3 regions of the Lysinibacillus sp. CTST325 genome follow, and region 1 is predicted to be linked to each of the others. Evidence: riboswitches for the same ligand, from Rfam matches in the RefSeq annotation. Region 1 holds a riboswitch; each other region holds the start of a gene.
What was found. A riboswitch is a leader RNA that binds a small molecule or an ion and turns the genes downstream of it on or off. The one in region 1 is predicted to bind S-adenosylmethionine.
Positions count from the first base shown of each region.

Region 2: linked by a shared signal. The riboswitch ahead of ACYQ73_RS16635 (Na+/H+ antiporter NhaC family protein) and the one ahead of ACYQ73_RS25715 (bifunctional homocysteine S-methyltransferase/methylenetetrahydrofolate reductase) in region 1 are both predicted to bind S-adenosylmethionine.
Region 3: linked by a shared signal. The riboswitch ahead of ACYQ73_RS17525 (O-acetylhomoserine aminocarboxypropyltransferase/cysteine synthase family protein) and the one ahead of ACYQ73_RS25715 (bifunctional homocysteine S-methyltransferase/methylenetetrahydrofolate reductase) in region 1 are both predicted to bind S-adenosylmethionine.

Region 1 covers NZ_BAAFHO010000019.1:51,041-55,318, reverse strand. The annotation lists gene ACYQ73_RS25715 (bifunctional homocysteine S-methyltransferase/methylenetetrahydrofolate reductase) at 1-1,661, opposite strand, end outside; SAM riboswitch class I at 1,750-1,848, opposite strand; gene ACYQ73_RS25710 (protoporphyrinogen oxidase) at 1,974-3,362, opposite strand; gene ACYQ73_RS25705 (protoglobin domain-containing protein) at 3,633-4,278, opposite strand, start outside.
Region 2 covers NZ_BAAFHO010000007.1:85,462-89,739, forward strand. The annotation lists gene crcB (fluoride efflux transporter CrcB) at 174-536, shown strand; gene ACYQ73_RS16625 (fluoride efflux transporter FluC) at 533-862, shown strand; gene ACYQ73_RS16630 (hypothetical protein) at 893-1,240, shown strand; SAM riboswitch class I at 1,427-1,534, shown strand; gene ACYQ73_RS16635 (Na+/H+ antiporter NhaC family protein) at 1,644-2,924, shown strand; gene ACYQ73_RS16640 (DUF3951 domain-containing protein) at 3,841-3,999, opposite strand.
Region 3 covers NZ_BAAFHO010000008.1:53,321-57,598, forward strand. The annotation lists gene ACYQ73_RS17520 (hypothetical protein) at 533-919, opposite strand; gene ACYQ73_RS17525 (O-acetylhomoserine aminocarboxypropyltransferase/cysteine synthase family protein) at 1,256-2,557, opposite strand; SAM riboswitch class I at 2,675-2,787, opposite strand; gene ACYQ73_RS17530 (glycerol-3-phosphate acyltransferase) at 3,251-3,883, shown strand; gene ACYQ73_RS17535 (DASS family sodium-coupled anion symporter) at 4,078-4,278, shown strand, end outside.

The DNA of each region.
Region 1 (4,278 bases):
CCACAAACCTTCATACGTGCTAACGCATCATCAGATAGTTTGATGCCTGGCACTTCATGATGTAAGAACTCTGCACTTTTATAGCTCGTTACTGGCATAATGCCTATATAAATTGGTGTTTCTAAATGCTTTGTCGCCTCGTAAATTTCCACGATTTTTTCCTTTGAATAAACAGGCTGTGAAATAAAATAATCTGCCCCATGTTCAATTTTCTTTTCTAATCGAGAGACAGCGCGATCTAATACACGTACGTTAGGATTAAATGCAGCCGCTACAGAGAAATTCGCCTTTTTACGAAGCGGTTTCCCTGAGAACGATACACCCTCATTTAACTGTTTTATTAATTGGATTAGCTCCATTGAGGAGACGTCATAAACGCTAGTTGCTCCTGGGAAATCGCCTACCTTTGTCGGATCTCCAGTAACTGCTAAAATATCATGAATCCCTAGTGCATTTAGTCCCATTAAATGTGATTGAAGACCAATTAAATTACGATCTCGGCATGTTATATGGGTTAACGGGCGTACCCCATGCGTTTCTTTCAGTAAGGCACCCATTGCGACATTACTAATTCTTGGAGAAGCAAGAGAGTTATCGGCCATCATGACTACATCTGCGCCCGCCTCATATATTTTTTTTGCCCCTTCAATAAAGCCTTCAATTTCTAAATGTCTTGGTGTATCTAACTCCACAATAACCGAGCGTTCACGTTTTACTTTTTCATGTAATGGCTCATAATTTGCTGGCTCTGCCTCACGGACAACCTCTACTTTTTCTGGCTTTGCATACTTTTCCTCAACCGGGGATAGCTCCTCTAAGTACTTTTTCGCTGCAGCAATATGCTTTGGAGTCGTACCACAACAGCCACCAATTAAACGTACCCCCTGATCACGAAGCTCTACAGCTGCTCGACCAAAATAATCTGCCTCCGACTCATAAACGACACGCCCATCCTCCAAATCAAGAAGAGAGGCGTTCGGATACGCTGACATAAATGCCTTCTCAGGAAGCTCTACTCCTTCAAATGCTTGGATAGTATGGTGAGGGCCTAAGCGACAGTTAACACCTACGATATCAGCACCTAACGCTTCAAGTTTATGTAAGGCGCTATTTAAGCTCATTCCATTTTGTAATATTCCTGGTTCGTGCATAGAAACTTGAGCAATAATCGGTAATTTCGTTTTAGCTCGTAGCATTGTTAAAGTCGCCGTTAGCTCTTCAAAATCATAATATGTTTCAAGTAAAAGGCCATCAGGATTTCCTGCAAGTAAAACAGTTGCCTGCTCATCAACGGTTGCTAAAATTTCCTCTAACGTTGCATCACTTTTTCGAATACCACGGATTCCCCCAATAGTACCTAAGACAAATTGTTCACCATCTGCCGCTGCACGTTTTGCAATCGTTATAGCGGCTTCATTAAACTGCTGTACACGAGACTCCAACCCATAGCGGGCTAATTTTATGGCATTAGCCCCATAAGTATTCGTCTGAATAATATCAGCACCAGCTGCAATATATTCTCTATGAATCTTTTCAATTAATTCAGGTCTCTGTACATTCATTTCCTCATGACAGTACTCCAAGCCATAGCCGTATAAAACCGTACCAATTGCACCATCCGCTGTAAGAACATGCGTTTTTAACCTTTCAAGCAATCCCATAAAACTAACCTCTCTTCCTTAATCTTTAAAATAAAAAAAGCCTTCTTTCATAAAAAAAGAAGGCTTTTACGTTTCGTAATTGTTTTCCTTCTCATCTTCGACACACGGTCTTCTGGATTTAGCACCTGACAATAAGTTGGTTGCTGAAGCTTCATAGGGCCAGTCCCTCTGCTTCTCTTGATAAGAATTTAGTATGAATTTTTTAAATAATTAAAAGAATCATATCGTTTACGAACGATAGAGTCAAGACTATTTCACTGAACGAAGGATAATTTTTACGAAATTTATAATATTTTGATTTATATCAAACAATTACGATAGTTTTTCTACAAGCTCCTGACCAATTTTTTTACCATTTTGAATACATGCACCTATGCCTACCCCAAAATAAGAGCATCCCGCTATTGATAAATTTGGATAGTTTTTCTCGAGCTCTCGTAAGAGACCTTGCAACGCTTCACGATGTGCCAAGTCGTACTTCGGCATCTGGTCGATCCATTTTGTCACGTCAACTACAGTTGGTTTTTCCTCAATCCCCAAGCTTTTTCTTACGTCCTCTAGAGCTACAACTGCTAACTCTTCATCCGACATCATACGCAATTTCCCATACTCAGGGTTAATGCTCTTATAAAAAAGTCGTACAAGTAATTTCCCTTCTGCTGAAGTGTGTTTCCACTTGCGACTTGTCCACGTTGCTGCATTACAGATAACATCCGAATTATGTGACACAATATAGCCTGTTCCATCTGCTGGTAATCTATTATCGGGAACATCAAATCCTAAATAAATCGTAATGGCGGATGCAGTATTAAATTGTTCAAAATAGCCGTTCAAAGATTCATCCTGTAATAAGCTTTGTACCGCTTCATTTGGCAGTGCCAATACAACATGATTCGCTTCAATCATTTTACCGTTTGCTAACGTAACAGCGTATAGATTCTCCTGCTTTTTAACACTAGTAGTGGCAATCCCTTTTATAATTTCTACATCCGTTAACGTTTCTTCAAGTCGATCAATTAGTGATGATAAACCATTTTTAAATGAAATAAATTTTTTATTAGCGGCTTTCACAAATTGTTCCCTGTTTGCATCGAAACCTTTAATAATACTACCGTAATCGTTTTTGTAATCAATTAAATACGGTAAAGTGGAAGCAATTGAAAGTTGATTTAAATCTCCAGAATATACACCTGCAAGTACCGGTGCTATTTGGTTTTGAACAAGCTCCTCACCTAAATAATACGTTAAAAATTCCCCAATCGAGCTTTCCTTTGTAAACCTTTCATTCGGCATTGTTAAATCCTTTAATGCTTCTTTTTTACCTTCCTCTGATACAAGCGTGCTTTCCTCAAGAGATTGTAAGCTCATAGGAATACCGAACGTTGAGTCTGCTGGGATGGCATGTAGCTCATTATTTGTGTAAATATACGAAATACCTGTTTCGTTGTACACAAGATTTTGTTCAAAATTTAGTTCCTCTACTAACTCCATGACACCTTTATGACGCGCTACAATAGAATCTGCTCCAGTTTCCATGATGAATCCTTGTTCATATGCAGAGTGAAGCTTGCCACCAAGGTATGTATTTTTTTCAACAAGTACAAGTTTTACATCTAAGTTTTTCTCCTGAACTTGGCGTTGTAAATAATGCATCGTACACAATCCCGTAATTCCGCCACCTAATACAACAACTGTTTTCATATTAACCGCCCCTATTTTTAGTTCTTTATTTAGTATAAACTTTTTTTATCGAAAATTACGTTCAACCCTTTACAAATTTAGCAAAAATGGAGCTATCCAGCACATTGGACAGCTCCATTTTTTTCATATTCAAATAGCCTATATTCGCTAGAGGCTTTTATCTCCATAACGGAAATTATATATAAACAGTTAATATAGTGTTATTTGTGCCTTAAAGTGTGTAGCAAAATAGGAAACAACAATTTTCTTTGCCTTTTGCTTTTCTCTAAATTAATTTAAATTTTGTGCAAAGCTAGCTAGTTTTCCAGCTGAGTTTTTCACTTCGTTAAAGGCAATACCTAATTCACTTAGTACTTCTACTATTGCTTGTACTTCTTTTTCCATCTGACCATTTTGGTCTTTAGCCTCGGTCATAGCTTCTAATATGTTAGTAAATTGTCCTTCCGTTTGAACCATATTTTCCTCACCAGAGGCTACCTCTTCTTGAATATTACTAAGCGAATGAACAAGTTTATCTGTCCGTTCATTCGTTTTATGTAGTAACGTTGCTACCGATGTGACAGATTCCTTTGTTTGAATCGATAGTTTTCTCACTTCATCTGCAACAACACTAAAGCCTTTGCCCGCTTCTCCAGCACGAGCCGCTTCTATTGCCGCATTTAAAGCCAACAAGTTCGTTTGATTAGCAATATTTGTCACAACGTTCATAATCGATTCCATTTCCTTTGACATATCTGTCAACTGTGCAATATTTTCCGCTATATCATCAAGCGAATAAATAATATTACTCATATTTTGCGATTGACTCTTTAACCGTTCACGACCTTCTAATGCCTGACTCTCAGCCATAGTCGACACTTGAAGTGATTTTTTCGCTAGTTGTTTAATTTCCTCTGATTGTCCACTTAAGCGATGA
Region 2 (4,278 bases), on a different contig from region 1:
GGACATTAACTACGAAGTATTGTGGCAGGAACTATAAGAATCTTAGCCGACGATATAATAAAAAAAATCATGTCATTTTAAATTTTGAATCCATATAACTATAGAAATATATCTAAAGTGTGGATCTCATGATACACTTTTTAATATAGACATTTTAGTAAGGAGTCTTTACGTTGAAATCATTTTTAGCTGTTGGAATTGGCGGATTTTTGGGTGCCATCTGTCGATATAGCCTTGGTCTAGCACTTTCAAATAACGGTGGTTTTCCATTTGCGACACTTTGTATAAACATAATTGGTTGCTTTTGTTTAGCATGGCTATTTACAACGTTTACAAAGCGTACGCCTATAATTTTAGGAATTGGTACTGGCTTTTTTGGTGCCTTTACAACCTTTTCGACATTCTCTTTAGAAACGCTATTACTTTTGCAGGATAGTAAATGGCTACAAGTGGTTATTTATATTTTAGGGAGTGTTTTTGGCGGTTTAGCTTCTGCATGGCTAGGATTTAAGGTAGCAAAGGGGCGCATCGTATGATAATTATTGGTATCGGTGGCTTTTTGGGTGCACTAACAAGATTTTATCTAGGAAAATTGATTGTCCATACATACCCATGGGCAACATTTTTTATTAATATAACGGGTTCTTTTGCGCTTGGCTTTCTATTTGCATTACATCCAACTGATTGGATTTGGCATTTTATAGGGCTTGGTTTTTTAGGAGCCTATACGACCTTTTCAACATTTGGTTTTGAATGTTTGCAGCTCTTTGAGCAGAAAAAATGGAGACAAGCGATTGTTTATATAGGCACTACAGTTTTATTCGGTTTACTTTTCGCTGCTCTTGGTTTTTACCTTGTGTAGCAGCATTTTTGAAAAACTTGAGGTGATTTTTTGACACAGCCATCCATTGAACAATTACAAGCACTCGAAGCTGAAATTGAACAAACACTATATACTTTAATCGACCTAGAACTAGAAGAAAACTTTCCAGAAATGAATACACGCTTTGCACAATTACTTGCAAAGGTACAGGCTGCACAGCTAATTGATTATAAGCTTGACGTCCTCGTCGATCCTCAAGCATTTGCAACAGAAACATGTACTCTACTACAAAGTTTAAAAGAGGCAAAGGCTAGACCACAAAAAAGACAACGCCTCCTAACACATCGTATGATTTTAAAAATATGGCTACGTAAAAATCAACGCTTTATGACGGAATTTTTACCACAAATGTTTTAGGCGCCTCTCAAGGGCGCCTTCTTTTTTCCCCTTTGAACAGCAGAACCAAAAATACGCTTTAATCCTCTTACTTGTTCAATTCCCTTAATTTATATAGCTTTTTAATCAAGCTTGATTAAAAATATGTTGCAAAAATCGACTTTTTATTATAATATTTATTATTGTGAAAAAAAATAATATATTTGCTTCTTATCAAGAGAGATGGAGGGACTGGCCCGATGAAATCTCGGCAGCGGAACTTATGATGTAAGTTACTGTGCCAAATCCAGCAGGCAAAGGCTTGGTAGATAAGAGGAGTGTTTTATAGATATAAGGCCTCTTCTTGTTCTTACAAGAAGTGGCCTTTTTTTCGTAAAAAAGAATGGACAATAGACGTGTCCAATTTTATTTTTTGGAGGTAGACATGAAGAAAAAGAATCCATGGGCGCTGATCCCATTTGTTGTTTTTTTGATTTTATTTATTGGCTCAGGGGTTATTACAGGTGATTTTTACGCATTCCCTGTCATTGTAGCCATTTCCATTTCAGGCGCTGTAGCTCTGGCGATGAATCGAAAAGAATCGTTTGCGAAAAAGGTTGATATTTTTTGCAAAGGCGCAGGAAATTTAAATGTCATGCTGATGGTTGTTATTTTTCTCTTGGCTGGGGCCTTTTCAGCTGTAGCAAAAGGCATGGGGGCAGTGGAATCCACTGTTAACTTTGCTTTATCGGTCGTTCCACCAAACTTGCTTGTCGTAGGCTTGTTCATCATTGCCTGCTTTATCTCCCTATCAATGGGTACATCGGTGGGGACGATTGTTGCACTGGCGCCAATCGGAGTTGGGATAAGCGAGCATATCGACCTTTCCATGGCTTTAGTAATGGCAGCGATTGTTGGCGGTTCGATGTTTGGCGATAATTTATCCTTTATTTCAGATACAACAATTACTGCCGTTCGTTCACAAGGCGCACAAATGAAGGATAAATTCAAGGTGAATTTTTGGATTGTGTTGCCGGCAGCTATTGTGACGAGCATTATTTTAGGGGTTATCACAATGGGTGAGACGGCACAAGTTGAACATTTAAGCTATAGTTGGGTAAAAATTGTTCCCTATGTTTTGGTTATTATTTTAGCGTTAGCTGGAATGAATGTTTTCCTTGTTCTGGCATCTGGGATTGTTCTCGCCGGGGCTGTTGGCCTAGCGGATGGCAGCTATCATTTAATGAGTCTTTTTCAAAAGATTGGCGAAGGAATGTCAGGCATGTATGAAATGGCATTTCTTGCGATATTAATAGCTGGAATGGTGGAAGTTATTAAGTTTAACGGAGGAATTGATTTTCTACTTCACCTTGCAACACGAAGAATTAAATCGAAAAAAGGTGCTGAATTTGGCATTGCTGGCCTAGTGGGCTTAACTAATTTGTCTACGGCCAATAATACGATTGCTATTTTAATTGCTGGTCCGCTTGCAAAAAATATTGCTGAACAATATGGGATTGAGCCAAGAAAGTCCGCAAGTATATTAGATATTTTCTCCTGTACGATTCAAGGCATTCTACCATACGGGGCCCAATTCCTAGCAGCCGCAAGCGTAGCAGGAATATCACCTGTGAGCATGCTACAATACTCTTTCTATCCAATTCTTATAGGAATCTGTGGAATCATCGCTATCCTGATCGGATACCCAGCAAAAAAGACAGCCTAAACTTCATCACTTAAATTGATTGTACATTAAAATAATTCAATCGTTTTGAAAAAAGACTAATCAAAACGATTGGATTTTTTTTGAAGCAAGTCTGCAAGCTCGCTATGAACAACTGCGTTAATTAACTGATTTGAACCGCCGTATACCGAACCGTACTTACAGTGGTGTGAGAGGCACCTTCTCCTACTCCATGAACTGATTCCGGACCGAATCTTCCACAACCATTAATAAAGTTAATATTCTTGTTCGGTTGAACCGATATTGTTTTAGCATATATTCGGAATTTCTAAGAAGTTGATGTAAAATAATTGGTAAGAAGAAAAAAGGAGCTCTTGATGAATGAGTACAGCATATAAATCTTTAATAATTGCAGTAATTGTTGGTCTCTTTATTTATATGGTTGAAGATTTTCATTTGAACTTTATCTGGATATTTTTATTGTTATTAGGCCTTGTTACTATAACGAATTCAATAATAGATAGACTATTTAAAGCGAGATGACAAAAATCACATTTAACAAGGTGTGTCTTTTTATTTGAATTGAGGAAGGCGAATTCTTTCGGAAAACTCATTAAAAGTTACAATTCAGTCACGAGCAAAGTTTGAATTATAAGTATCAGGGTAAGGTCCTGATATGCGCAAAGCGAAAATTTGTTGGAAGGGTTAACCTTCCCAAAAACAAAATCATTCTTTGATCTATAAGAAAAGATTGGATTGTCATTACACAAAATTATTGACTGTCCCTCGATTAAATAATACCAAATACAGGATAAAACTCCCTTCACAAATCTTATCATCGATAAAATAAAAATAATCTACTATTATTTCTTATTGAAAAAATAGTAGATTCTCATATTTTATACTATAAGTTATATGAAGCCTGCACCTCAACTATTTGATGTTTGTATCCACTCACTTAATTGTCATGTTTACCTCCCCCATTCATGGCGTCATCATATGGTGTATAGCTCATAGTAGGTACTTTCTTTTTCACAAAAACGCGATATATGGTACGAACCAAAATGCTTGAAAAAATCAGACTTACAATAAGCGTTACGCTATTCCCAATATTCATTCCATCCTATCCTTTCTCAACGAGTAGTAAGTTATAGTTTTCCTACTTTGCAAATGTACTACCAATTAATGTAGGCAACTGTACTATTATATTGTCATTAAATATTGGACATGCCCAGATTGTAAATATAACGATCTAAAACACCCTGAATTTTAAAAGCAATTAGATATCTATATTCTACATATAATACTTCGACATTAAGTAAGTTTTCCCTGTGATTCAGTGTTCGTAGCACTACGATTTCGCACATAAAACATCATGTTGGACCAAGCGGCTCAT
Region 3 (4,278 bases), on a different contig from region 1:
CCTCCAACTTACATTCCGCAGTTTCATTAAATTTATTTCGTCTCAGCTTAATTCGTACATATTTTGAATTGTGCGCTGACTTTACAAAGCAGGTCAATTTGCCGTGTTTCTAACACTTCGTTTTCAAACAGATATTTAGAATAAGTCATCTGAATGAAGATAAATAAACCTTTGAAACACACACAAATTCAAATAATTCAAAATTCAACTTAAAGAAAATTGTAACGTAAATACTTACATTTCACAAGAAAAATCTTTCTAGGACGGACATTTGTTTTCTGTAGACGTGCAAAGGAAATCGTTTTCATTCCTTTTATTATTTGATTTTTCACTTGAATCTATAATAATTGAACAAATATTGACGAATCTTTATTAATGCCTTTCTTCTATTATATATATGTATGTAAAGACATTCATAAAAATTGTTCTTTTGAAATATATTAATAAAAATTTTTCTGTATATCTTCATCGTCTAATTGAAAAAGCTCATTCCCTGTAGCAGCAGAGAATGAGCCAAAAATATGAGGGATAATTAACTAGCTTTGGCTAGCAATTTATAGCGATATTGTGTTAAAGCTTGTTGTACAAGTCTTATTTCCTCTTGCGTAAAATTTGGTATTGCATACGTACGTTCAACCAATTGAAATGTGCCGTATTTTAAATAGTACTCTGTCGCAGGTAGAGGAATATGATTTGCTCCATAGCTTTCATAAGCTTCGAAAACTTCTTTTACTGTATAGCCTTCCTCTTTGACATAAACCATTTCCTTAAAAGCAGAATGACCAAAGATCTCTTGCCATATACGCTCAACTGACGCAAGTATGTTTTGAATGGACATGTTGTTCACAAACACATGACCTTCATTTAATTCATAAATAAGATAAGATGCAATGTTTTGCGCACTATACACATTTCCCATTTAAAACACTCCTTTATCATCAGTTTTGTAGATAAGAGTAGCTACTGGCTGAGTAACTACTCCTCTTCATATATTTCAAAAGTGGGGGAGCACTTATGAAAACTTAATTAAATTGGTTCTAGGTCGGTAGCCTTTCGAACACTTTTCTTATTCCCTAGTATAAAACAAGGATTTAATTAAGTCAATAATACTTATAAAATTACTAGGTATTAATTTCAGTTATTTCACCAAATGAGGTGAGCGGTTGATGTAGCAACGTTTGACGCATTACCAAATGAGGCCTATCGAATGAGAAAATACGTAAACGCTACAACATTCGCCAATGTATTTTATTTATTAAGCTTCTACTTTTTGTTGCGAAGCTGTTACTTGTTCAATAGCTTGTTCTAAATCTGCAATGATGTCCTCTACTGCCTCTAAACCGATGGATAAGCGAATGAGCGACTCGGTTACGCCAGTTTGGATTAGCTCTTCAGCAGATAGCTGTTGATGTGTAGTAGATGCTGGATGAATAATTAATGATTTCGCATCCCCTACATTTGCTACGTGCGAGAATAATTTCACACTATCGATTAATTTACGCCCTGCTTCACGTCCACCTTTAATACCAAATGTAAGCACTGAACCGAAGCCATTTTTCAAATATTTTTTAGCTAAATTATGAGTAGGGAAATCTTCTAAGCCGTTGTAATTTACATATTCCACAGATGGGTGGTTTCGTAAATATTCAGCTACCGCTAATGCATTTTCATTGTGTTTAGGAATACGCAAATGAAGCGTTTCTAAACCTTGTAATAAATTAAATGCTGCATCTGCACTTAATGTTGGACCAAAGTCGCGTAGTAATTGCACACGCAGTTTTGTGGCGAATGCTGCCTCTGCTGTGTCAATACCATAACGTAAACCGTGATAAGAAGCATCTGGCTCAGTAAAGCCTGGGAAACGTCCACGAGTCCAATCAAACTTCCCTGCATCTACTACAACGCCACCTAAAGTTGTTCCGTGGCCACCAATCCATTTTGTTGCGGAATGAACAACGATATCTGCACCGTAGTCAATTGGTGTAGAGCCATATGGTGAAGCAAATGTGCTATCAATAATTAATGGCAAGCCGTTTTCATGTGCTACGTTTGCTACTGCTTCAATATCGAGTACCTTTAAACTTGGGTTACCGTAAACTTCAGCGAACACGGCCTTTGTTTTATCAGTAATAGCAGCTCGGAAATTTTCTGGATTTGTATCGTCTACAAAAATCGTTTTAATGCCGTAGTTTGGTAGTGTGTTGGCGAATAAATTATAAGTACCTCCGTATAAAGAGCTACCTGCAACGATTTCATCGCCTGCCCCTGCAAGATTTAAAATGGAAAACGCGATAGCTGCTGCACCAGATGAAAGTGCTACTGCTGCTGTACCGCCTTCTAATAAAGCAACGCGTTTTTCAAAAACATCTACAGTTGGGTTTGTAATTCGTGTGTAAATATTGCCGGCTTCCTCTAAGGCAAAAAGACGTTGCGCATGAGCAGTGTCTTTAAAAACGAAAGCCGTTGAGCGATATACCGGTACTGTACGTGATCCTGTTACCGGGTCTGGCTCTTGGCCACCGTGTAACAGCAATGTTTCTGGTTTAAATTTTGTCATTGTATACCTCCAAATGGTTATTTTTTTACGATGGTACCGGAGATGAGGAGGATTTTTTCAGTAGAAAACAAAAACCCTCTTCAGCTAAGAAGAGGGTTGCGGTTGCAAGTTTTCCTCCCCTTATCTGCCAGATCCAATAAGAATCTGTAGGAATTAGCACCTTAGCAAGTTCATCACTTACTGGTTGCCGGGCATCATAGGGCCTATCCCTCCGCCGCTCTTGATAAGAGTATGAGATTCAATTTCCATCGTTGTTACACAGTATAAACATAGACTTTTTCTCTGTCAACACTAAAATTTTATTTTTTCCGAAACTTCTGTCTGCTTTTTTACGTATTACGAACGCATACACTATTTTAGGTATTTAATTGGTTTATCGCCAAAATGTGGGGTTGATTTCCGTTCCGACTGGGCTCTTTCTTAGGGGCGTCCGATAAGCCGCTTCACTCGCGGGTCTCGGGCCAATAGATGTTTTTTGCGCGAAAGCGAAGCGGCAGCGGCAGCGGCAACAACACGATGTTGGTCACGAAGGCGTTATCACAAGACGTGATGGTTTTAGCCTTCGTTCCTCTATCGCTAATCCCCCAAGGAGTTGCCCAGTCTCCACTCCAATCACTTCATGGCATATGTTATAACAAACATCATTCCTAACTTTTAATGATGAGCCTATTTTATTTTGAAAGGAGGACTTTTATGTTAAAAGCCATTATCATTTTTCTTCTTGTTGGTTATTTGATTGGCTGTATTCACGGCTCTAAAGTTGCTCAGTTTTTATCTGGGGTAGATTTAAAAAAGACTGGTCATGGCAATGCAGGTGCCTCTAACGCAACACTTTCCCTTGGTTGGAAATACGGCGTATTAGTTGCACTGATCGATATCGGCAAAGGCGTTGCAGCTATAATCGGCGCACATGCTTATTTAGCAGATATCACACAATTAACAGAAGTACAAGTTTGGCTCTTCACGTATATTGTAGCTGCCGGTGTCATTCTAGGTCATAATTTCCCATTTTATATGGGCTTCAATGGCGGTAAAGGAACTGCTTCAATCATAGGAATATTACTTGCGATTGATTGGAAAATTGGCTTATTTGCACTCATTTTATTTGTTATTTTATCTTTCGTGACGAACTATTTAATTGTCGGTGTACTTGAGTTTTATCTCGTTTTTTGTGCAGCCACATATTTATGGATTCCTGGAACAGTCCCAACGACTATAGCCCTATTACTTTTTGCTATAGCCATCATTTTGCATATCGAAAATATTAAGCGCTTGATGCTAGGAACTGAGCCTAAAGTAACTTCAGCATTCAAAAAGAAAAAATAATATCTTTTTGGATATTTTTGTATTTTCTTTGACCGTATATTTTCTCGCAACTGCCCATTATCGCTATAAACAGAGGGTATTTCACATACTAGTTCTTTTTACAATAAATAGACAAATTAACTTTTCTTAATAAAGCATTTTACTAGCCGATGTTATAGAAAATTACAGTCACGTTTGTAGAAAGGATGAAAGGTATGTCTACTTCTGAACAAGCAAAACCGAAACGTAATTTGAAACCACTCTGGATTGGGTTAGCCTTCGCTTCATTAATCATCATTATTTTTTTACCTAACAACGGCGATTTACCTGTAGCTGGACAACGAGCTTTGGCTATTTTAGCTTTCGCGGTCATCCTTTGGGTTACAGAAGCAGTATCCTATCCTGTTAGCTCTGCC